2 regions of the Nitratireductor sp. WH36-1 genome follow, and region 1 is predicted to be linked to the other one. Evidence: predicted binding sites of a transcription regulator. Region 1 holds the regulator's gene; the other holds the start of a gene.
What was found. Region 1 encodes LexA, which represses DNA repair genes until DNA is damaged. Its sites were predicted from a motif close to TGTTCNNNNTGTGTTCNG; they were not measured.
Positions count from the first base shown of each region.

Region 2: the regulator LexA is predicted to act here: its motif matches at 8,557-8,574, upstream of AC4PTT_RS09145 (DNA polymerase IV).

Region 1 is NZ_CM178970.1:2,165,634-2,177,073, forward strand. It holds gene AC4PTT_RS10175 (YggT family protein) at 1-107, opposite strand, end outside; gene AC4PTT_RS10180 (sodium:solute symporter family protein) at 273-2,084, opposite strand; gene AC4PTT_RS10185 (DUF4212 domain-containing protein) at 2,097-2,369, opposite strand; gene AC4PTT_RS10190 (hypothetical protein) at 2,408-3,184, shown strand; gene glnA (type I glutamate--ammonia ligase) at 3,248-4,657, opposite strand; gene AC4PTT_RS10200 (P-II family nitrogen regulator) at 4,726-5,064, opposite strand; gene AC4PTT_RS10205 (NAD(P)H-hydrate dehydratase) at 5,345-6,850, shown strand; gene lexA (transcriptional repressor LexA) at 6,943-7,665, opposite strand; gene AC4PTT_RS10215 (MarC family protein) at 7,752-8,384, opposite strand; gene gyrA (DNA gyrase subunit A) at 8,616-11,440, shown strand, end outside.
Region 2 is NZ_CM178970.1:1,939,155-1,950,594, reverse strand. It holds gene AC4PTT_RS09185 (DUF7507 domain-containing protein) at 1-1,190, opposite strand, end outside; gene rpmG (50S ribosomal protein L33) at 1,558-1,725, shown strand; gene AC4PTT_RS09175 (TonB-dependent receptor domain-containing protein) at 2,301-4,376, opposite strand; gene AC4PTT_RS09170 (PleD family two-component system response regulator) at 4,749-6,113, opposite strand; gene AC4PTT_RS09165 (response regulator) at 6,156-6,527, opposite strand; gene AC4PTT_RS09160 (DUF3572 domain-containing protein) at 6,753-7,037, shown strand; gene AC4PTT_RS09155 (hypothetical protein) at 7,059-7,712, shown strand; gene AC4PTT_RS09150 (GNAT family N-acetyltransferase) at 7,897-8,472, opposite strand; gene AC4PTT_RS09145 (DNA polymerase IV) at 8,585-9,895, shown strand; gene AC4PTT_RS09140 (M48 family metallopeptidase) at 9,917-10,939, opposite strand; gene AC4PTT_RS09135 (YjgN family protein) at 10,997-11,440, opposite strand, start outside.

The DNA.
Region 1 (11,440 bases):
GCGCGGCCGATCAGCGTCCACATGACGACGCCGAGAATGTAATCCAGCGCCAGCACCCAGATCGGGAATGCGGCCATCGTTTCCTGTATGGCGACCGTTTCCTGCATGCAGTATCTCCCCCGCGTGATTCAGGGGCGGGAGAACCCGCCCCTGACTTCGAAACCCTAGAGCATCGGATCGAAAAGTGGAATCCGGTTTTCGGCTGTTCCGGTGCTCGATCAATTGTTTAGATCGCCGTGCGTTCGAATGGATGCACGGCGATCTGGCACTGTTCAGTGCTGGTCGGAAAGAATGGACGGGCCTGTCGGCACGCGGGTTTCTTCCACCATGCGCTGGATTTCCTCATCCGGAGCCGGTGTCAGCAGGGTGACCACCACCATGGAGACCAGGCTCACCGCCATGCCCACAATGCCGAAGCGCAGATGGTCGAGACCGAACCATGGCGTTCCGCCGGTGTAGACATAGTAGAGGTAGAGCGTGCCGGCGGTGAAGCCGGCGGCCATGCCGGCGACTGCGCCTGCACGGTTTGCCCGTTTCCACCACACACCCAGACAGAGCGGGAAGAAGAGGCCGGATGCCGCGAAGCAGAACGCCCATGCGACTGCACCGAGAATGCCGGTGAGCTGCAGCGATGCGATCAGGGCTGCCAGCGCGCCGATGCCCAGAAGCAGGATACGGGCGACGACGAGCCGGACGGCAGTGTCTGCCTTCGGGTCGATCATCTTGTAGTAGAGATCGTGGCTGAGCGCGTTGGCGATGGCCAGCAGAAGGCCGTCGGCAGTCGACATGGCTGCCGCCATGCCGCCAGCGGCGACCAGGCCGGAAATCACATAGGGAAGACCCGCGATTTCAGGCGTTGCCAGCACCACGATGTCCGGCCGCATGAAGAACTCGTTCAGCTGCAGGATACCGTCGCCATTCTGGTCGGCGATGGCCAGGAAGCCCACGCTTGCCCAGTTCTGAATCCACGCAAGCGACGCCACTTCTTCAAACGGCTTGCCGATGATTGCCGTCGGCAGGCTGGGATCGAGAAGCTGCAGCTTCGTCAGCGTGGCGAGAGCCGGCGCCGTGAAGTACAGCAGGAAGATGAAGAGCAGCGACCAGGCGACCGATTTACGCGCAGCGCGCACGGTCGGCGTGGTGAAGTAGCGCATCAGGATATGGGGTAGGGATGCCGTGCCGCACATCATGACGAGTGCGAGCGTGATGAACCTCCACTCCGCGTAATCGCCCACCGGGCCGGTATGCGGGGTGGTGAGCACCGAGAGACCCGGAATGGCCTCGGCTGGCGGGTTGAGCCCGAACTGCGCTTCGAGTTGCGCCATGGTGGAGGCTGCATCGCCATAGGTGAAGTGCGGGATCAGGCCAAAACCCTGCACGTTGGACATCCAGATCACCGGCACCAGATAGGCGACGATGAGAACGATGTACTGTGCGACCTGCGTCCATGTCACGGCGCGCATGCCGCCGAGCATCGAGCATAAGAGAATGCCCAGAAGGCCGAACCAGACACCCCAGGAGAACGGAATGTGAAGTGCGCGGGCGGCGATGGTGCCGGTGGCGTTGATCTGCGCCGTCACATAGGTAAAGGACGCGACCACAAGCACGATCACGGCGCACAGACGGGCAAGATTGCCGCCATAGCGCGTGCCGATGAAGTCTGGAACCGTGTAGCAGCCGAACTTGCGCAGATAGGGCGCCATCAGCGAGTTGACGAGCACGTAACCGCCGGTCCAGCCGACGATGAAGGCCATGTAGCCATAACCGCCGAAATAGACACCGCCGGCCAGAGCCACGAAAGATGCGCCCGACATCCAGTCGGCCGCTGTCGCCATGCCGTTATAGACGGCAGGAACCTGTCGGCCGGCGACATAGTAGGCGTCGACCTCCATTGTGCGCGATAACCAGCCGATGAGAGCATAGATGCCGATGGTGAAGGCCACGAACAGAATGCCGATCGTGTCGGCGCCGACGCCGAATTGCTCCAACAGCGCCATCAAGAGGATGAATGCTAGAAAACCGCCGGTGTAGAGCGTGTACACCCGGCCGATATTATCAATGAACCGTCCCTGTAATAAGGCCATGCCGGTTCCTCCCTATTCGTCTTCTTCGCCGAAGCCGAACTCGTCATCGATTGCATCCTGGCGCCAGTTCTGCACCCAGATGATGATGACAAAGGCCAGCAGAGAACCCTGGGCGATCATGTAGTAACCGAGTGGGAAGCCCAGGAACGTGTATTGATCCAGCGTCGAAACCATGGCTGGCACGACAAGCGCGAAGAATGCCCAGAGCGTCAGAACCACAATCGTCAGGTTTCTGGTCTTTGCCCAGTAGCGATCCCTCACATCATCTGCGTTATTAGCGGACATGCTGTCCTCCTCCCTAAAAACGTCAGCGACGAAAGTCGTTGGATGTCACCATTGCGGTTCTGTGGAATTGGAATCACAATGGAATGCCTCAAGCATTGGGCATCTCAAGTTCAATGAAAATCGAGACATTGGTCGTATGTAACGGGAAGCACGCAATGGGTGTTGAGTGGTCGAAAGGCATTTTATTCTTGCGGGAAGCCGCAGCACGCATGCGTTTCCGGCGTGAAAATACAGCGATCAATACTGTCGGGATCATGTGCGACTTTGTTTGCACACGTTCATCTTTCGTCGCGCAGAAGAAGCTCTATGGATACCTGAAAGCGCGCATGGGAACGCGCTATCCATCCATGTTCGAGGATGATGTCTTTGTTGAATCCATCAACATCGCCAAGCTGCATGTGTTTGCCGCCTGCCTCTCGGATCTGACGGTTCATGCCGTTGCCAGGGTGGCCTCTGGCGGCGCGCTGGAGGGGGAAGAGGCACGCACGCTGGCGCTTCATTGTCACGAGGCCGGACTGGCGGACAATGGCGATGTGCTGCCCGATGCCGGTACGGTGGAGGCCTGGCGCAGCGCTTTCGTGAAGCGTATCGCGGATGTTCACTGGCAGAATGCGGCGCTGGCCGCAGATTGCTTTACCGAAAGCCCAAAGGCGCTTTTCAAATGGGCGCCGATCGCTGACGAACTCAAGCGGTATGACCGTGAGATCGTGGAGAACTCGATCCGCTTCGCCTTCGGTGAAGTGGCGCGCTCGTTCCGCGAACGCGCAGAGCTTCCTCAACTGGCGCAGGACTGGCGGGCGCAGTCGGTCACTTGAGCACGCCGCAATAAAAAAGGGCCCCGTCCGAAGACGGAGCCCTGATCGCCCCAACAGTAGCGATCAAACGGAATAGTACATGTCGAACTCGACCGGGTGCGGCGTCATCTCGTAACGCAGCACTTCCGACATCTTCAGCTCGATATAGGCGTCGATCTGATCGTCATCGAACACGCCGCCGGCCTTCAGGAAGCCGCGGTCCTTGTCGAGCGCCATGAGTGCTTCGCGCAGCGAACCGCAGACGGTCGGCACCTTCTTGAGCTCCTTCGGCGGCAGGTCGTAGAGATCCTTGTCCATGGCCTGGCCGGGATGGATCTTGTTCTTGATGCCGTCGAGGCCGGCCATCAGCAGCGCTGCGAATGCGAGGTAGGGGTTTGCGCCCGGATCGGGGAAGCGAACCTCGACGCGCTTTGCCTTCGGCGAGGAGCCGAACGGAATGCGGCAGGATGCCGAACGGTTGCGCGCCGAATAGGCGAGCAGGACCGGGGCTTCAAAACCGGGCACAAGACGCTTGTAGGAGTTGGTGATCGGGTTGGTGAAGGCGTTGATCGCCTTGGCGTGCTTGATGACGCCGCCGATATAGTAGAGGCAGCTCTCGGACAGACCGGCATATTCATTGCCGGCAAAGGTCGGCTTGCCGTCTTTCCAGATCGACTGGTGGACGTGCATGCCCGATCCGTTGTCGCCATAGATCGGCTTCGGCATGAAGGTTGCGGTCTTGCCATAGGCATTGGCGACCTGGTGAACGCCGTATTTGAACTTCTGAACGCTGTCGGCGCTCTTCAGGAGCGTCTCGAACTTGATGCCGAGTTCGTGCTGCGCAGCACCCACCTCGTGGTGGTGCTTTTCAACGATCACGCCCATTTCGGACAGGACCGTGAGCATCTCGGAGCGCATGTCCTGTGCGGAGTCGATCGGCGGAACCGGGAAATAGCCGCCCTTCATGCGCGGACGGTGGCCCAGATTGCCGGTCTCGTAGTCGGCGTCGTCGTTGGACGGCAGTTCGCTGCAGTCGAGCTTGAAGCCGGTGTTGTAGGGATCGGCCTTGTACTTCACGTCGTCAAAGACGAAGAATTCCGGCTCCGGGCCCACATAGACGGTGTCGCCAAAGCCTTCGGCCTTGAGGAAGGCTTCTGCCTTCTTGGCGGTGCCGCGCGGGTCACGGTTGTAGGCCTCGCCGGAGATCGGGTCGAGAATGTCGCAGACGATGGCCATCGTGGACTGGGCGAAGAACGGGTCCATATGCGCCGTGTCGGGCTCCGGCATCAGAACCATGTCGGACTCGTTGATCGCCTTCCAGCCGGCAATGGACGAGCCGTCGAACATGACGCCATCGGCGAACATGTCCTCATCCACGGCCGTGACATCCATCGTGACATGGTGAAGCTTGCCTCTTGGATCCGTGAAGCGAAGATCGACGAACTTTACGTCGTTTTCCTTGATCTGCTTCATGATGTCTTGTGCTGTGGTCATATTCGCTTTCCTGTTTGCGATGAGCTTGCCTGATGATCCGGACACGGTCCGGGAACTGGTGGTTGGGGTCAGACTGCGTCTGCGCCGGTCTCGCCGGTGCGGATGCGGATGACCTCTTCAACATTGGTGACGAAGATCTTGCCGTCGCCGATGCGGCCTGTCTGGGCTGCCTTGCGGATCGCCTCGATGGCGGCGTCGACGGTTTCGTCCGGCAGGACGACCTCGATCTTCACCTTGGGGAGGAAGTCGACGACATATTCCGCCCCGCGATAGAGCTCGGTGTGGCCTTTCTGGCGTCCGAAACCCTTCGCCTCGATGACAGTGATGCCCTGAAGGCCGATTTCCTGAAGGGCCTCCTTCACCTCATCGAGCTTGAAGGGTTTGATGATCGCTTCGACCTTTTTCATGCCTCGGTGGCCTCCAAATGGGTTCAGGGACGGATGGTCCGCATCCCTTATTGCTCCGGTTCGGTTGAAGCACGAAACATGCCAACTCGTGACAGAGCCTTGCATGTTGCGTGCCAAACGCTGCATTCTGCGTTTGAGAATTGGCGCGACGCGGTTTTCTCCGGCTTTGGCATGCTAGGCGAGCGCCCCCGGATAGCAAGATGGGAACCATGCGGTGCGGTTCGCAGTTTGAGACTTGCTTAAAAAATATGCAATGAGCCGAAGAAAGCGGCAGCTTGTTATGCGTATGGTTGTTCTGACACCTGAAGAAATGGGCAATGTGGATCGCGCGGCCATCGCAGCCGGCCCTCATGACGGGTACGGGCTGATGCGCAATGCCGGCGCGGCGGTGGCTGATCTTATCCTCGAGCGGTTTTCCGGCGCTGCCGGCGTCGCGGTTCTCTGTGGACCGGGCAACAATGGCGGTGACGGCTATGTCATTGCGCGGCTTCTGGCCGAGCGCGGCGTGAATGTCCGCCTGTTCGCCGATGCTGCGCCGCGGGAAGACAGCGATGCCGCCAGGGCGCGTGAAGACTGTTTTGTAACGCCCGAGGCGCTGGCCGATTTTCGCCCCGAGACCGGCTGGGTGGTGGTTGATGCGCTTTATGGCGCGGGGCTTTCAAAGCCAATCGAAGGCATTGAAGCCGAGCTCATCGAGCGGGTTGCGGCTGCGGGCGTCCCGGTGGTTGCCGTGGATCTTCCGTCCGGTCTTTCGGGTCTCACGGGCAAGCCCCTCGGCAGCTGCTTCGATGCGGACCTGACCGTCACGTTTTTCCGCAAAAAGCCGGGGCATCTGCTCATGCCCGGTCGACGCCTGTGCGGCGAGCTGGTCGTGGCCGATATCGGCATTGCCGAGATGGCGCTTGCATCAATGGATATCGCCCTCTGGGAGAATGGTCCGGCGCTCTGGCGCGACGGCGTGCCGGCGGTGGAGATCGATGCGCATAAATATGTGCGTGGTCATGTGGCCGTCGTTTCGGGCGGTGGCGCATCCACTGGTGCAGCGCGGCTTGCCGCGCGTGGCGCGGCGCGCGCCGGGGCAGGGGCCGTGACGGTGCTTTCGCCTGCAAACGCCCTGTCGGTGAACGCGATGCACCTGACCTCGATCATGCTGCGCAAGGCGGAGGCGGTGGATGAACTCATCGCCTTCCTCGATGAGCGAAAACCGACAGCCGCCGTTCTCGGTCCGGCAGCCGGCACAGGCGAGCGCACGCGCAGCTTCGCGCTGGGCTTTCTGGAGCGCGATGAAGGGCTGAAAGGGCTGGTGCTGGATGCCGACGCCATCACCGCCTTTGCCGATGCGCCCGATACGCTCTTCGAGGCCGTGAGAAGCTCCGCCTTAGCGACCGTGCTGACGCCGCATGACGGTGAATTCGCGCGCCTCTTCGGCGATCTCGCGGCTGACGCTTCCATGTCCAAGGTGGAGCGTGCGCGCGCAGCGGCAGAGCGCTCAGGAGCGGTGATCATCCTGAAGGGGGCGGACACGGTCGTCGCCTGCCCGGACGGGCGCGCCGCGATTAACACCAACGGATCGCGTTTCCTGGCGACGGCGGGCTCTGGCGATGTTCTGTGCGGGATTGTGGTCAGCCTTCTGGCGCAGGGCATGCCGGTCTTCGAGGCGGCATCGGCCGGCGTGTGGCTGCATGCAGAGGCTGGCGGGATGTTTGGCCGGGGCCTGATTGCGGAAGACCTCCCCGAGATGCTTCCGCATGTCTTCCAGGCGCTCTTCCCGGACGATGTTGGCTGAACCGATGCGGAGCTTGAAAAGAGCGCGCATTCTGGATGCCGGATGGCATCGGAACCGGGGCATGCCTGAAGCCGCCCCGGATAGTCTTAAACTCAGTAGCGGCGCATCAGGCCGACGAGGCGACCCTGCACCTTGACGCGGTCGGGGCCGAAGATACGGGTTTCGTAAGCCGGATTGGCCGCTTCAAGGGCAATAGATGCGCCCTTGCGGCGGAAGCGCTTCAGCGTTGCTTCCTCCTGATCCACCAGCGCCACGACGATCTCGCCGGGATTGGCGGTCTGCGTCTCGCGGATGATCACCGTGTCGCCATCGAAAATGCCCGCATCGATCATCGAGTCGCCCTTGACCTCAAGCGCGTAGTGATCGCCACCGGTCAGCATGTCCGGCGGAACCGCGATGGAATGGGTCTGGTGCTGAATGGCGTCGATGGGGACACCGGCAGCGATGCGGCCCATGACAGGTACGGAAACGACGCCGGAAAGCGCGTCATCATTGCTGGCGGCAGGCTTGGAGGCCGCTGGCGCGGGCGTCTTGCCGAGGCTGCCCTCGATGACGCTTGGCGAAAAGCCGCGCGCGCCGGAATTGAGGCCGGGCGCGATGGAATCGGGAAGCCGCAGAACCTCCAGCGCACGCGCCCTGTTCGGGAGCCGGCGAATGAAGCCGCGCTCCTCCAGAGCCGTGATCAGCCGGTGAATGCCGGACTTGGAGGCGAGGTCGAGCGCCTCCTTCATTTCATCGAAGGAGGGCGGGATTCCGGTCTCCTTCAGTCGTTCATGGATGAACAGAAGAAGTTCGTGCTGCTTGCGGGTCAGCATGGGCGCCACCGAGAATCAGTTAAAAACAAAACCAGAACATACTCTATATGTTCCAGTTGTGTTCCGCAACCGTCCGGTTGCAGCGCCTATGGCGCAGCGAAAAGCGCCTTGGCTCCGTCTGCCACGAACTGGACCGCGAGGGCTGCCAGAATGACGCCCAGGAGGCGCGTCAGGATGGAGCGTCCCGTTTCGCCCAGAAAGCGGTCCACGCGCTCCGCCAGCGTGAAAACGGCATAGGTGAGGAGGATCGTTCCAAGCAGGATGCCAAGCAGCGCAATGGTGCCAAGAATTGAATTGAACTCGCCCGAAAGAAGCACGGTGGCCGAGATGGCGCCGGGACCCGCGATCAGAGGAATGGCCAGCGGGAAGGCGGCGATGTTGCGGATCATGTCGCGCGTGATCGCGCGCTCGGCGCTCTTTTCGTGGCGCTCCTGGCGGCGTTCGAAGATCATCTCGAAGGCGATGAAGAAAAGAAGCAGGCCGCCTGCCACGCGGAAGGCGGGAAGCGTGATGCCGAACACGGCCAGAATGGCGCTGCCAGCGACGCCGAACAGGGCCAGAACGGCGAATCCGATGATGGCTGCGCGCACGGCCACCTGATTGCGCTCCGAGCGGTTCATGCCCGCTGTCAGCGCCAGAAAGAGCGGCGCAAGCCCTGGCGGGTCGACGGTTACCAGCAATGTGACGAAGGCGTTGAAAACGGTATCGTAACCAGGCATCGGGTTCTCCTTGCGGCCTCTCTAGCCCAGCTTGGATGCGAGGGAAAAGCCCTCATTCTTCACGCAGGCTCGCTTCCTGCGGCAATTTGTCAAGGCGCTCATCCCCAGGAGGTTCGTATGCGCCTGAAATTGCGTTGGATTTCCGTCATCAAAAACGGATGCTCAATTGGAGAATCGCTGACGGCTCATATATAAAGAGTATGTGATTCCTCATTAAGAATGTGACACGTTTTGACTGACCAGACGACGCCGAACGGATCGGGCGAGCCCGACGAAATCGAGCCGATTTCCATTGTCGAGGAGATGCAGCGCTCTTATCTCGATTATGCGATGAGCGTGATCGTGAGCCGCGCCTTGCCGGATGCACGCGATGGTCTGAAGCCGGTGCATCGGCGCATTCTCTATGCATCCCATGAGAGCGGTTACCACTGGAACCGCAAATATGTGAAATCGGCCCGTCCTGTTGCCGACGTGATGGGTAAATACCACCCGCACGGCGATGCCGCCATCTACGACGCCTTGGTGCGTATGGCGCAGAACTGGTCCATGCGCCTGCCGCTGGTCGACGGGCAGGGCAATTTCGGCTCCATCGACGGCGATCCGCCGGCGGCAATGCGTTACACCGAGTCGCGTCTCACCAAGGGCGCGCATGAGCTTCTGGAAGACATCGACAAGGACACGGTCGATTTTCAGGACACCTATGACGGCTCCTCCAGCGAGCCGCGCGTGCTTCCGGCGCGCTATCCGAACCTTCTGGTCAATGGTTCGGGTGGCATCGCCGTCGGCATGGCGACGAACATTCCGCCGCACAATCTGGTCGAAGTCATCAATGGCTGCGTGGCGCTGATCGAGAACCCCGCACTCGGCCTGCCGCAGTTGCAGGAGATCATTCCCGGTCCCGATTTCCCGACCGGCGGCCTGATTCTCGGCCGTTCGGGCATTCGCAGCGCCTATGAGACGGGCCGCGGCTCGATCCTCATGCGCGGCAAGGTCTCGATCGAGCCTGCGCGCAATGATCGCGAAGCCATCATCATCACCGAAGTTCCCTATCAGGTGAACAAGGCGTCGATGATCGAAAAGATGGCCGAGCTGGTCCGCGACAAGCGCATTGAAGGCATTTCCGACATTCGCGACGAGAGTGACCGTCAGGGTTACCGCGTCGTGGTCGAGCTGAAGCGCGACGCCGTTGCCGATGTGGTGCTGAACCAGCTTTATCGCTTCACGCCGCTTCAGACCTCCTTTGGCGCCAACATGGTGGCGCTCAACGGCGGCAAGCCGGAACAGATGAACCTGCTTGATCTGCTCCAGGCCTTTGTCTACTTCCGCGAGGAAGTGGTCAGCCGGCGCACCAAGTACCTGCTGCGCAAGGCGCGTGAGCGCGCGCACGTCCTGGTTGGCCTGGCGATTGCCGTTGCCAATATCGACGAGGTGATCAAGCTCATCCGTCACGCGCCCGATCCGCAGACCGCGCGCGAGCAGTTGATGGAGCGCCGCTGGCCGGCCTCCGATGTGGAAGCGCTGATCCTGCTGATCGATGATCCGCGTCACCGCATCAACGAGGATGGCACCTACAATCTGTCCGAAGAACAGGCGCGTTCGATCCTCGAGCTGCGTCTCCAGCGCCTCACCGCGCTCGGACGCGACGAGATCGCCGACGAATTGAACAAGATCGGTGTGGAGATCGCGGATTTCCTCGAGATTCTGTCTTCGCGCGCCCGCATTCAGCAGATCGTCAAGGACGAGCTCATCGGCGTGCGCGACGAGTTCGGCACGCCGCGCCGCACCGAGATCACCGAAGGTGGCGCAGATCTCGACGATGAGGACCTGATCCAGCGTGAAGACATGGTCGTCACGGTCACGCGCAAGGGCTACATCAAGCGCGTGCCGCTTTCGATCTACCGGGCGCAGGCGCGTGGCGGCAAGGGCCGCTCGGGCATGTCGACCAAGGACGAGGATTTCGTCACCCAACTCTTCGTCGCCAACACCCACACGCCGATCCTGTTCTTCTCCTCGCGTGGCATTGTCTACAAGGAGAAGGTCTGGCGTCTGCCGGTCGGTACGCCGCAATCGGTTGGCAAGTTCCTGCGCAACATGCTGCCGCTCGAAGAGGGTGAGAGCATCACCACGATCATGCCGCTTCCGGAGGATGAAGAGAGCTGGGGCGCGCTGGACGTCATGTTCGCCACCACACGCGGCACGGTGCGGCGCAACAAGCTGTCGGATTTCGTTCAGGTCAACCGCAATGGCAAGATAGCCATGAAGCTGGATGATCCGAGCGACGAGATCCTCGGCGTCTTCACCTGTACCGAAGACGACGACGTTCTGCTGACGGCGGCTTCGGGCCAGTGCATCCGCTTCTGCGTCACCGATGTACGCGTCTTCGCCGGGCGCAACTCGATCGGCGTGCGCGGCATCAATCTGGCCGAGGGCGACCGGGTCATCTCCATGGCCATCCTGGCCCATGTGGAGGCAAGCCCGGCCGAACGCGCTGCCTATCTCAAGCAGGCCGCCGCCGAGCGGCGTCAGGCTTCGGGTGAAGAAGAGGAAGTGGCGCTCACCAACGAGGATGTCGGTGAGGAGGAAAGTCTGTCCACGGAGCGCTTCGAAGAGCTTCAGGCGCGCGAGCAGATGGTGCTGACCGTCAGCGAGTTCGGCTATGGCAAGCGCTCGTCCAGCTACGACTTCCGTGTCACCGGACGTGGCGGCAAGGGCATTCGCGCCACCGATGTCTCCAAAACCGGCGAGATCGGTCCGCTCATCGCGGCGTTCCCGGTCGAGCAGGAAGATCAGATCATGCTGGTTTCCAATGCCGGTCAGGTCATCCGCGTTCCGGTCGGTGGCATCCGCATCGCAAGCCGCGCCACCAAGGGCGTGACCATCTTCAACACGGCCAAGGGCGAGAAGGTCGTTTCGGTTGAGCGTATTTCCGATACGCAGGCCGAAGAAGAAGAGATGGAAGCGCTGGACGGAGAAGCCGCAGCCGAGGCGGGGGATGCTCCTGCCGCCAACGCGGATACGCCTGACAATGGCGCTGACACTGGTGCCGACAATGGCGC
Region 2 (11,440 bases), 230 kb from region 1:
ACCTTCACGTCGGTCAGGGTGACATTGCCGGTATTCTCCACCTCGAAGCTGTAGATGATGCGATCGCCGACATCGAGAAGCTGGTTCGCATTGGTGTCCTGATAGGCCCCTTTCTTGACCAGATCGATCGCGGACGTCCTCGGCAGATTTATGATCGTCGGGGCCTGATCGCCATCGGCCTTCGCCTGCGAGTAGATCGTGATTTCCTGACCGCCGGGCAATGTGCCCGCCCCAACGGCCTGGTTGCTGAGTTTGCCATCATTCACATCGGCCTGGGTGAGCCTGTAGGTAGCCTTGAAAGTCGCAGTCTCACCGGGCTGCAGGGACCCTTCCGGAGATGAACCGCTGTTGGAAACAAAGGTCGGCCCGGTGGTCAGCGTCAGCGCGGTGCCGTCCGAACGCTCAAGGAAATCCTCCTTGATCCGGACATTGGTCATCGGATCAGCACCAGTGTTCTTGACGGAGAAGGAGAACGTTACATCTTCACCGGCCAAAGCTTGCCCCACCGACGCTGTCTTGATCACTTCGAGGGGATAGGCACCAATAGCAAAGTGGGCGACGCAGGAGTGAGAGGAGGACGCACCGGTCTTCTTATAAGCGCTCACGGTCAGTCTTTGCTCTGTCGCAGTGGCCGTGAATTCGAGTACCGACTGGGTCCAGGTTGTCGATGGCATTGGAAATTTTTGCGGCGTCTTTTGGTCAATTCGCAAGCGCAGCCCCTCACATGCTTCGTTATGATTAACACGCTGCGCCCCCCGCATCAGCCCATAGAAGGGAATCTTGTAAGAACGCCCGACAACCAATCCTGTTATATTTGTATAAATAGCTTCCGCACGATTTGCTTTGGCCCACATTGTAGAAAATGTCTCATCGCCAGTCGGAAGCGCTGGAAGGGGGCCATCGATCCACCGATTCCCCCAGCCCCACTTTTCAAGGTTGGAACAGTCCGGTGACCCTGCCGCCTTAAACCAACCAGCCGGCGTCGTGTTTTCCCCAAAGACGCAGGGTGCCGTCGGTGGGATATGCTGCGCATAGCCCGGCAAGGAAAATGAGCTGCCCCCCGCCACAACGAGAAGGAAGAGCAACAGGAGAGACAGCCCTCCCTCACGACTGGCCAGCCGCAACCAAAACCGGCCTGCCACAGCAAGAGAAGCAGCAAACCTTTGCACATTCATCAGCAGCACGTTCATTGAGGTCACCTGGAATGGCGCAGCGTTCATGTACCCCTAAAAAGACCTGAAACTCGCGACTATCGAAACAAGGCCGAACACTGCGAAAGCGGGATTGAGAGTTAGTCCCGCGCACTCTAGTGAGGATCGCGCCGCGACATGAGTTGCCGTGCCGTATCTTTACGGTTTCAGCGCCGGCCGCACCGGCCCCACGCCACCGGCTTTCCGGCATCGGCAAAGCAACGGATCGCGGCTTACCGGCACCCCGCCAGCAAGACCGGCTTGACATTCCGCGCGTACCCTTTATGTGTCCGCCAGACTCTTTAAGCGCCTGGTGGAGAGATTCTGCTGATGCGCGACCAACAAACATCAGGAACGGACGACAGCTATGGCGAAGGCCACGACCATCAAGATCAAGCTCCAGTCGACGGCCGACACGGGCTTCTTCTACGTCACGAAGAAGAACAGCCGGACGATGACCGACAAGATGACCAAGCGGAAATACGACCCCATCGCGAAGAAGCATGTGGAGTTCAAGGAAACGAAGATCAAATAGATCCCGTTTTCGCCGCACAAAAACGCCGCTCCGAGCGGCGTTTTTTTATGCGCACATAAAACGGCCTGACCGTCACGCTTCTATGCCTGGCGGAGCCCACGAACTTCTATGCGCGTTAAAGGAAATGGGGGTCGGTCGGCAAACTGGCAGCGGTACGAGGAGGCCACTAAAGACCAGCGCCGACCGACCGACCCCACGGACCCAGGAGATGCGGCGGACCTGAGCATCATGGGGTATTTGGGGCATGGCGCGTCAGAACCATATCGGCCCGGCCATGCAACTGCCCTTATCGGTCGAGAGATTTGCGCAGGGCAGTAAGAAAATCAACACTTACTTAACCATTGCCGCCAACTCCCTGACGTTAGGGTAAATATGGCGCGCGACCGGCTTTGCGTCAGCCCCCAATAGGGTGAGACCGTCATCACTCTTTCGTGCCTGACAGATGACCGGCCTACCACACCCGAAACAAAGCCACCCACCCACAACCGAAAACGCCGCACATCCGGGAGGACATGCGGCGCTCTTGACGGCAGGAATGCCGTGCGACCGAAACCGCACGGCGAAGGGATGGCGACCTAGAATTTCGCAGTCGCTCCCAGAATGAAGGTCCGGCCCCTGCCTCTTTTTGAATTCATCGATTCCGGCCCGGACCCAGCCACCGCGTAGCTCTTGTCGAACAGATTTTCGACCGTGAAGAACACGTTGAAATCCTCGCGGATCTCATAGCTGCCATAGGCATCGTAGAGCGTGTAGGCCTCAAGGTCCTCCGGCTCCATCATGCCGTTTGCCTGCCGGCTTGGGCCGACATAACGCATCTGTGCGCCAAGATTCAGCCGCTCGTCGAGAAGACGCACGCCCACATCCACCGTGGCGTAGGTCTCGGGCAGGAAGCCGGCATCACCATTGCCCCAGCCCGTGCCGAAGCCGACCGGCTGATCGGTATCCGCATTGGTGTAGGACGCATTCACGTAGAAGGCTCCCGCGTCATAGCTGCCCTGCACTTCCCAGCCGGACATGCGGGTGGTGCCGGGCGCATTCACCCATTTGGCGACCTGCCACGGAATTCCCGTAACATCCGCCAGATCGTTGACGATGTAGTTTTCGATGTCGTGACTGTAATAGCCGACCTTCAGGCGCAGGCGGTCGTCGGGCAGCAGGACACCATCCCTGTGCAGATTGACGCCCACATCCCAGCCTCTGCGAACCTCCGGCTCAAGCCCCAGATTGTTCGCATAGGCCGAGCCGATGCCATCGCCAAACGGGATCATCGTCCACAGCATCTCCTGAACGGTGGGCGGACGCGCCGTGTGCGCATAGGTGGCGTAAAGCTGCATCCAGTCGAGCGGATCGGCGGCCAGTGTCACCTTGGGCAGGAATTCACCACCGGAGCGCGAGACCTTCCGGTTGCCGCAGTCCGGCCCGCCGGGCGGACAATCACCCGTACCCGCACTGTATGCGGTCTGCTGCCCGGACATGTTCCAGTAATCATAGCGCAGCCCGGCCGCCAGCGAGAAGATGTTCCAGTCCAGCGTGACATCGGAGAAGGCGCTCGCCTTCTGCATCCTGCCCGGCGGGTTCGCGCCACGGCGACGCAGCACCTCGAAATCCGTGGAACCGTAGGAAAGCCCGTAATACCAGGAAAGGTCCACGCCCTCGCCCACCACGAAGCGTGACGTGTTGGCGAGGCTCGCACCGAAGGAACGATCCCGGGATTCACGACCGCGATAGCCGCCGCCAAACTCGGAATCGTAGGTCATCTCCGTTTCGTTGTAGTAGACATTGGCCGCAAGATCGATCAGCGCCGACCCCGGATCATATGTGTAATCGAGCGTGTAGGTCTGGTTCTTCAGGCTTTGCTCGTAATTGCTGCTGGTGAAGCGGTTGTCATACCAGCGCCCGCCAAGCTTGAGCCGATGCTCGCCATTGGGTTCGAAATCGAGCTTGACCAGTCCACCCGCAGGCGCATTGGAAACCCTGTCGTAATCGGGAAACACCGCGCCATCCGCCGTTTCATAATCGTGAAAATCGGAATAGGCGAGCGCGCCGACAATGCTCACATCGCCAGTCTGACCGGGGAACATCTTGCCCCGTGCGCCGCCAGCGAGCAGACCTGACCAGCGATAACCATTGGTGCCGGCCTTGAAGCGGGTGAGCGCACCGATGTCAGCGCCCGGCTTCAGAACGTCATCCACCTCAAGCGTGCGGAAATTGGCAGCGCCGGCCAGCGTTCCCGCACCGGCCGCGCCCGAAACCGCGCCGCGCGCCACATCCACACCGGCCAGAAGCTCGGGATGTACGTAAAGCAGATTGCCGCCCGACGAACCATGCCCGCCCACATTCCGGAAGGTCTGCGGCACGCCGTCGATCATGGCATTGACGCGGCCATAGCCGGTCAGTCCGCGAATGTTGACCTCAATCGCCGGATTGGTGCTCGGCGAATAGGTAAAGGCGCCCGGAACTGAACGCACCGCCGTTCGCACATCGCCGCCGAAGCGCTCCTGCAGTGCCTGCTCATCAAGCGAGCCGACCGCCGCAGGCGTGGTGTAGACTGCTTCGCCCGAGGGCAGAAGCGTCTGGTCATCAACCACCACCAGCCGTTTCAGCCGATGGGTCCTGCCCTCACCCACGTCACCCGAAACGGCTTGCTCCACCTCTTCCTCTGCCGGGGATGCCTGCTCCTGGGCAAAGGCTGCATGCGCACATAAGAAAGAACAAGCGAAGACACTTCCCGCAAACAACCTGCGGGAATCATCGATGATCAAAGCCAACGAAACCTCCTGTCGGACTAAAGCAGAATTTCGGGCTGGCTGAACATTTGCTTGCTGGAATGTACTTTTGCTTAGCCTCGCGGCATCAGCACGTCAAACGGGCTCCCAAAACCACTGGGCAATGCCTCAGACCGCGGCAAACCGTTATCCGCCACGGAAAAAACATGATCATTACAGTCAAGTTTAAGGGCGCGAGCGCTCAAACTGCGACAGTTTTACACAATAAGTTTTATCAAAAGACCGCAGCACGCCACCTCACGCGGCGGGAGCCACCACGCAATTGCGCCCTGCATTCTTGGCATCATACAGGGCCAGGTCGACACGTTTGAGCAGAGTGGCCGGGTCGTCATGCGCGCCGGCGGTGGCCACAACGCCCACACTGGTCGTCACCGCAATCGCATTCTTGCCACCATCGACCGTGAACGGGTCGCTGGCAATGGCGACACGAAGACGCTCGGCCACGGTCTCCGCAACATCGAGCGGGGTATCCGGCATCACCACCACGAATTCCTCACCGCCAAAACGGCAGATGAGATCAATGCCACGAATGTTCTGGCGAAGCCGGTCGGCGAATTCGCGCAGCACATCGTCGCCGCCCTGATGCCCCCAGCTGTCATTGATGGCCTTGAAGCAGTCGATATCGGCCATCATCACCGAGAGAGGCCGCCCGCGCGCGGCGGCACGGGCAAGAAGCCTCGGCAGATGCGTGTCCAGATAGCGTCGGTTGTGAAGCCCCGTCAGCGGGTCGGTTACGGCCATCTGGAAGCTCTCGCTCACGCTTGAGCGCAGACGGTCATTGTAGCGTTTGCGGCGCAGCTGCGTGCGCAGGCGCGCCATGAGTTCCTGTTGATCTACCGGGCGCACGATATAGTCGTTCACGCCGAGTTCGAGAGCCCGCGCGATCATCGCATCGTCGCCCCTGTCGGCCACCAGCATGACCGGCAGAAGCCGCGTGCGATCCAGCGCCCGTAATTGTGCGCACAACCGCAGCGGATCGTAAGTCGTGTAAGCAGATGTGACGAGAATGCACTCGTAGCTGCCATCGGCGGCGCGGAACAGACCGGCCTGCGGGTCATCCTCGACATCAACCCTGTAGCCATCACGCAGCATGTTGGCGATGGTTGCAGAAGACTGCGCGTCTTCATCGATCAACAGAATGGAGGGCGCAGCACGACGCTCCTCTTCAATACCATCGTCAAAACCGGCATTGCGCGCCGTCACGGTGCGCAGGCGCAATTCATCCGTCAGCATTTTCAGCCGCACCAGACTTTTCACGCGCGTCACAAGCTGCAGATCATTGACCGGCTTCGAGAGAAAATCATCCGCACCGGCTTCAAGCCCCCTGATGCGATCCGCCGTCTCTTCAAGGGAGGTGACCATGATGACGGGAATGTGCTGCGTAGCCGGATCGGCCTTCAGCCGGCGGCACACCTCGAACCCATCGAGCTCCGGCATCATCACGTCCAAAAGCACGACATCCACCTTGCCGTCCGCGCAGATCTTCAGCGCCTCTGCGCCACTATGCGCGCAGACCACCTCGAAATACTCGGCCAGAAGCCGGCTTTCGAGCAGCTTCACATTGGAAGGGACATCATCGACGACAAGGATGCGCGCGGTCATGGTCGGCTCCTCAGATGAATACTGGAGAGGCCGGGTGCAGCATCAGGCGTCTCCGAGATAGGATTTGATCGTTTCGATGAAGCTCGGCACGGAGATCGGCTTGGAAATGTAAGCCTCGCATCCGCCCTGGCGGATCCGCTCCTCATCGCCCTTCATCGCAAAGGCCGTGACCGCGATGACCGGGATGGTGTGCAGATCGTCATCCTGCTTGAGCCATTTGGTGACTTCCAGACCGGAAACCTCCGGCAGCTGGATGTCCATCAGGATGAGGTCAGGCCGATGCTCACGCGCAAGATCAAGCGCATGCAGCCCGTCGCGCGTACGCACTGTCTCATAACCGCTTGCCTCGATGAGATCGCGAAAGAGCTTCATGTTGAGCTCATTGTCTTCGACGATCATGACTTTCTTCGACATCAAACCCCGTCCCACTCAACTCCGCCGTAACAGCAGACCGCCGGTTGCCGACCGCGATGTGCGATACACCGAAATTTCAGACGCCACCCTTGCACGATTTGATTTATGAATCGGTAATGGGCGCCTGCGAATCGTAGTCTTCCAGCATAACGGCCCTGGTTTTGCGCGCAATTCACGTGTTGAAAATGCAGCAGCGGGCCAAACACCCTATATTGAGGATGAACCATGCAACGCGAGGAAGCCGAAACCATTGCCGTGTCCGCCCTGGCCTTCATTGCGGCAGACGGCGAACTTCTGCCGCGCTTCCTGTCGCTGACCGGCATCGAGGCCCACCAGATCCGCGCTGCCGCCGCCGAACCGGGTTTTCTGGCGGGTGTTCTGCAGTTCGTGCTGGCGCATGAGCCGACAGTGCTGCGCTTTTGCGAAGAAAGCGGCATCGCGCCCGAGCGGGTTGCGCGCGCGCCAGCCGCCCTGCCCCATGGCAACACATCTTACGACATTCAGCCCTGACACGATTTGGACGGCACAAACATGACGATCGATCCGGAAACCTCCCGGCAAATTGACGAATTATCGCTCAGCAGCGATCCCCTGCTGGTGCTCGATGTGGACGACGTGATCCTGGAATTCATCCGGCCGTTTCCGGAATATCTGCGCACGCGCGGCTTCGAGCTGAAGCTCGAAAGCTTCGGCCTCAACGGGAACGTCACCGACCTCGCCTCCGGAGACCGCGTGAGCAATGAAACCGTGGCGCAGCTCGTCGACGCGTTTTTCGAGGTCCAGCATGACTGGCAGGCGCTGGCCGAAGACGCCTCCGAAACCATTGCGCGGCTTTCGAAGGCAAGCCAGGTGGTGCTCCTGACCGCCATGCCCCACCGCTACCGGCAGACGCGCCGCACCCTGCTCGACCAGCTGGAAATGCACTATCCGCTGCTCACGACCGAGCGCGCCAAGGGCCCTGCAATCCAGCGCCTGCGCGGCGAGCATCAGCGTCCCGTCGCTTTCGTCGACGACATGTATTACAACCTCGTCTCGGTGCGCGACACGGTGGAGGACGCGCATCTCTTCCACCTGATGGCCGACAATTCCGTGCGCACGCTGATGCCGCCGATCCCCGAGGGCGTAACGGCGGTGGAACACTGGAAAGAGGCCGGCGAGAAGATCGCCCGCTCACTGCAGATCTAAAGCAATTCCAGCAAAGGCGGAAACAGACTTTGCGGCCAAAATTGCGCAAAATCAATGAGATAGCGCATTACCGGTGAACCTTTTCTCGTCAGCAACGCTCTGAACAGTCACACCGCACCTGCCGGGCCTGGCAAAGACAACGCCGCGCCCGGCCGGAGCCACAGCGCATCCCGGCATCACACAGTCAAAGCGTAAACCGCATCAGCGGCCGCCCCGCCTTGCGCTCGGCGACCGCCTGGAACCCGGCCTTTTCAAAGACCCGCGTCGAGCCCACGAACAGGCCGATGGAACGCTTGTCGTTCGACCGGGTGATCGGACAGGCTTCCAGCAGGCGCGCGCCGTTTTGCCGGGCAAAATCGATCCCGCCGGCAACAAGCACGTGAGACAGGCCCTTTCGGCGCGCCGAGCTTCGCAGGAAGAAGCACGAGATCGCCCAGATATCCACCTCACGCTCCTCGCCCTCTCCCAGCGGCGCAGAGACACGCCCCTTGTTGTTCCATTCGGAAATGTCGGCGCGCGGCCCGATCTGCATCCAGCCATCCGCCTTTGCGCCATCCATGAGCAAGATCCCCGGAGGCGGGCCGGCTGCAATTCGCGCCTTGATGTGATCCCTTTTGCTCTCGCGGTCGTTTTGTCGCCGCACCGCCGGTGGCAAACGAAAATGCGTGCACCAGCAACCGTAACAGGCACCCTGCCTGCCAAACAGATCCTCGAACGCCGGCCACAAATCCGGCGTCAGGGGCGCAATTCGATAGTCCACCCTGACCTGTTGCAACCCGGCTTCTGGCAACCCGCCTCCTCCATACCGCAGCTTGTGCCATGGCGGCGTTTCAAGTAAGATGCATGTTCACTTTATGTTCACATGACCAATCATGCCTGTCAACGCCCTCACGCATGGCATTTGCCGCGATTGCCTGACCCCGGCGAACACCGCATCGCGGCGTTGCCGGTCATGCGGGAGCCCGCGCATGCTCGCCCATGCCGAGCTTGACCGCCTGTCTCTCGCGCATGTCGACTGCGATGCCTTCTACGCCTCGGTGGAGAAGCGGGACAATCCGGCCCTGCGCGACAGGCCGGTCATCATTGGTGGCGGCAAACGCGGTGTCGTCTCCACCGCCTGCTACATCGCCCGCATCCACGGCGTTCGCTCTGCCATGCCCATGTTCAAGGCGCTCGAAGCATGCCCCGAGGCTGTCGTGGTCAAGCCGGACATGGAGAAATATTCAAGGGTCGGCCGTCAGGTGCGCTCAATGATGGAGGCGCTCACCCCCATGGTCGAGCCGCTGTCCATCGACGAAGCCTTTCTCGATCTCGCCGGCACGGAGAAACTGCATGGCGCGCCGGCGGCCATGGTGCTCGCCCGCTTCGCGCGGCAGGTGGAGGAGGAAGTCGGCATCACCGTTTCGGTCGGCCTGTCCTACTGCAAATTCCTCGCCAAAGTGGCTTCAGATCTGGACAAACCGCGCGGTTTTTCCGTGATCGGTCAGGAAGAGGCCGTCAGTTTTCTTCAAAAGCAGCCGGTCACGCTCATCTGGGGCGTCGGCAAGGCCTTTGCCGCCACGCTCGGCAAGGATGGCATCCGCACCATCGGCCAGCTTCAGACCATGGAGCGCAACGAGCTGATGCGGCGTTACGGCACGATGGGCGACCGGCTCTATCACCTTTCGCGCGGCATGGACGAACGCGGCGTGAAACCGCGCAGTGAAGCAAAAAGCGTTTCGTCTGAAACCACGTTCAACACGGATCTGTCCCGGATGGAGGATCTGGTGCCGGTGCTGCGCGCGTTGTCCGAGCGGGTTTCCGCCCGGCTTAAGGAGGCCGACATTGCCGGTCGAACCGTCGTTCTGAAACTCAAGACCGCCGAGTTCCGGCTGCGCACACGCAACCGGCAGCTGGGAGACCCGACACGGCTCGCCGACCGCATCTTTCACACAGGGCTGGAACTCCTGAAACGGGAGGTGGATGGCACGCGCTTTCGCCTTCTGGGCATCGGTGTCAGCGACCTGACCGACGCCGGCAGGGCCGATCCGCAAGACCTTGTCGACGGGCTTTCCCACAAGCGCGCACTCGCCGAGGGCGCCATCGACAGCCTGCGCGAAAAATTCGGCAAACAGGCCGTCGAGACCGGCTATACGTTCGGGCGCTCTAAAGTCGCGCGCCCACAGCGTGACGGCGACGATTGAGCCAGCTGCTTGGGGCCTGCCCTACTGGCCGCGAAGCTCCTGAACACGCTGTCGAACCGCCTCACGCCTGTCCTTTGTCCCGGGATGCGTGGAGAGCCAGCCCGTTTCATCGGAACCGCCAGCGTCCTCAACCACACGGTCCAGAAGCCCCACAAAAGCCAGCGGATCGCGGCCCGCCTTCGCCATCAGCCCGACACTGTAAAGGTCGGCATGGGTCTCGAACTCACGCGAATAGACAAGGGTCTGCAGAGCGCTTGCCTGCACGATCACATCATCGACCAGCTGGCTCGCATCACCACCGATCAGCCCCACCATGAAACCAATGCCCAGAACGCGATAGATCTGCTGCAGCGAGTGCCGCTCGCGCACGTGTCCGATCTCATGGGCGATGACGCCGGCAATTTCGTCGTCAGACCGGGCAAGCCCGACCAGTTCGTCCGTAACAATGATGGTGCCGCCCGGCAGCGCCAGCGCATTCGCGCCTATCATGCCGCCCTGCCGGAGTTCAAGCCTGAGCGCGGGACCGCCACCGCCGGCAATCTGCGCCAGTTCACCGAACATGTCGCGCAGCGCCTTCTGGCGCTCTTCGGCAAGTTCCGTGGGGGAGAACACGGTGCGATCCACCGTCTCAAGCGTTCCCCGGTCCATCGCGACGATGATGGGCTGCGGCGTCACCAGCGCCGCACCCGACGCCAGAAGCGGGACACCGAACCGGTAGACGACGAAGATCAGCCCCATCGTCACCACGGCGGCCGCCGCCACGAAGCCCGGATGCCCCTCAAGACGCATCAGCCGCGCGAAGAAGCTGCCACCCGTCTTCAGGAAGCCGTCCACATCGGCACCAAGCGGGGCTTCGAAAACACCGCCATCGGCAAAGGTGATCTTGCGCGGCACACCGGCAACCGGGTCGGAGACGGACACGATTACCGGCTCCAGCGCCTCCGTTTCATCGGCAAGCCGCAGCACCAGCCGTTCCGGAACGCCGGAAAGGCTGGCCGCCACGACACGCGAGGAACCGGGTGGGAAATAACGTCCCTCAATCATGGCCTATCCCTGTTTCGACGCAATCGACCATGCAGGTCTGGAGAATGGCGCAAGCCCTCAAAGTCCGAAATCGATGCCTTCGATATCGAAGAACTCGGCCGCGCCGACATTGCCCTCCGGTGCGGCTTCATCGACGAAATCGTCAAGCGGGCCGACCGCAAACACACCGGTGCTGACCACCAGATAGCGCCAGCTGCGCACGGCTGCCCACGGCCGCAACAGCCCCAGCGTCAAAATGGTGGCGAACAGATTTGAGACCAGAATCCAGACATAGCGCAGCCGCCCCACACGGGAGGTGAAGCGGTGCTGGCCATCAAGCACGGTGTGATTGTAGGCGATGTTGCGCACACCGGCTTCATAGAAGAGATAGGCAAGCGCCAGCGCAATATAGGCACCGATGGAAGCGCCAGTCAGGATGCCGGCCATCGATCCATAATTAAAGACATCGAAAAGCTCATCCTGGCCGAGCCGAAGCGTGTTTCCCGCCGAGACAACGCCGAA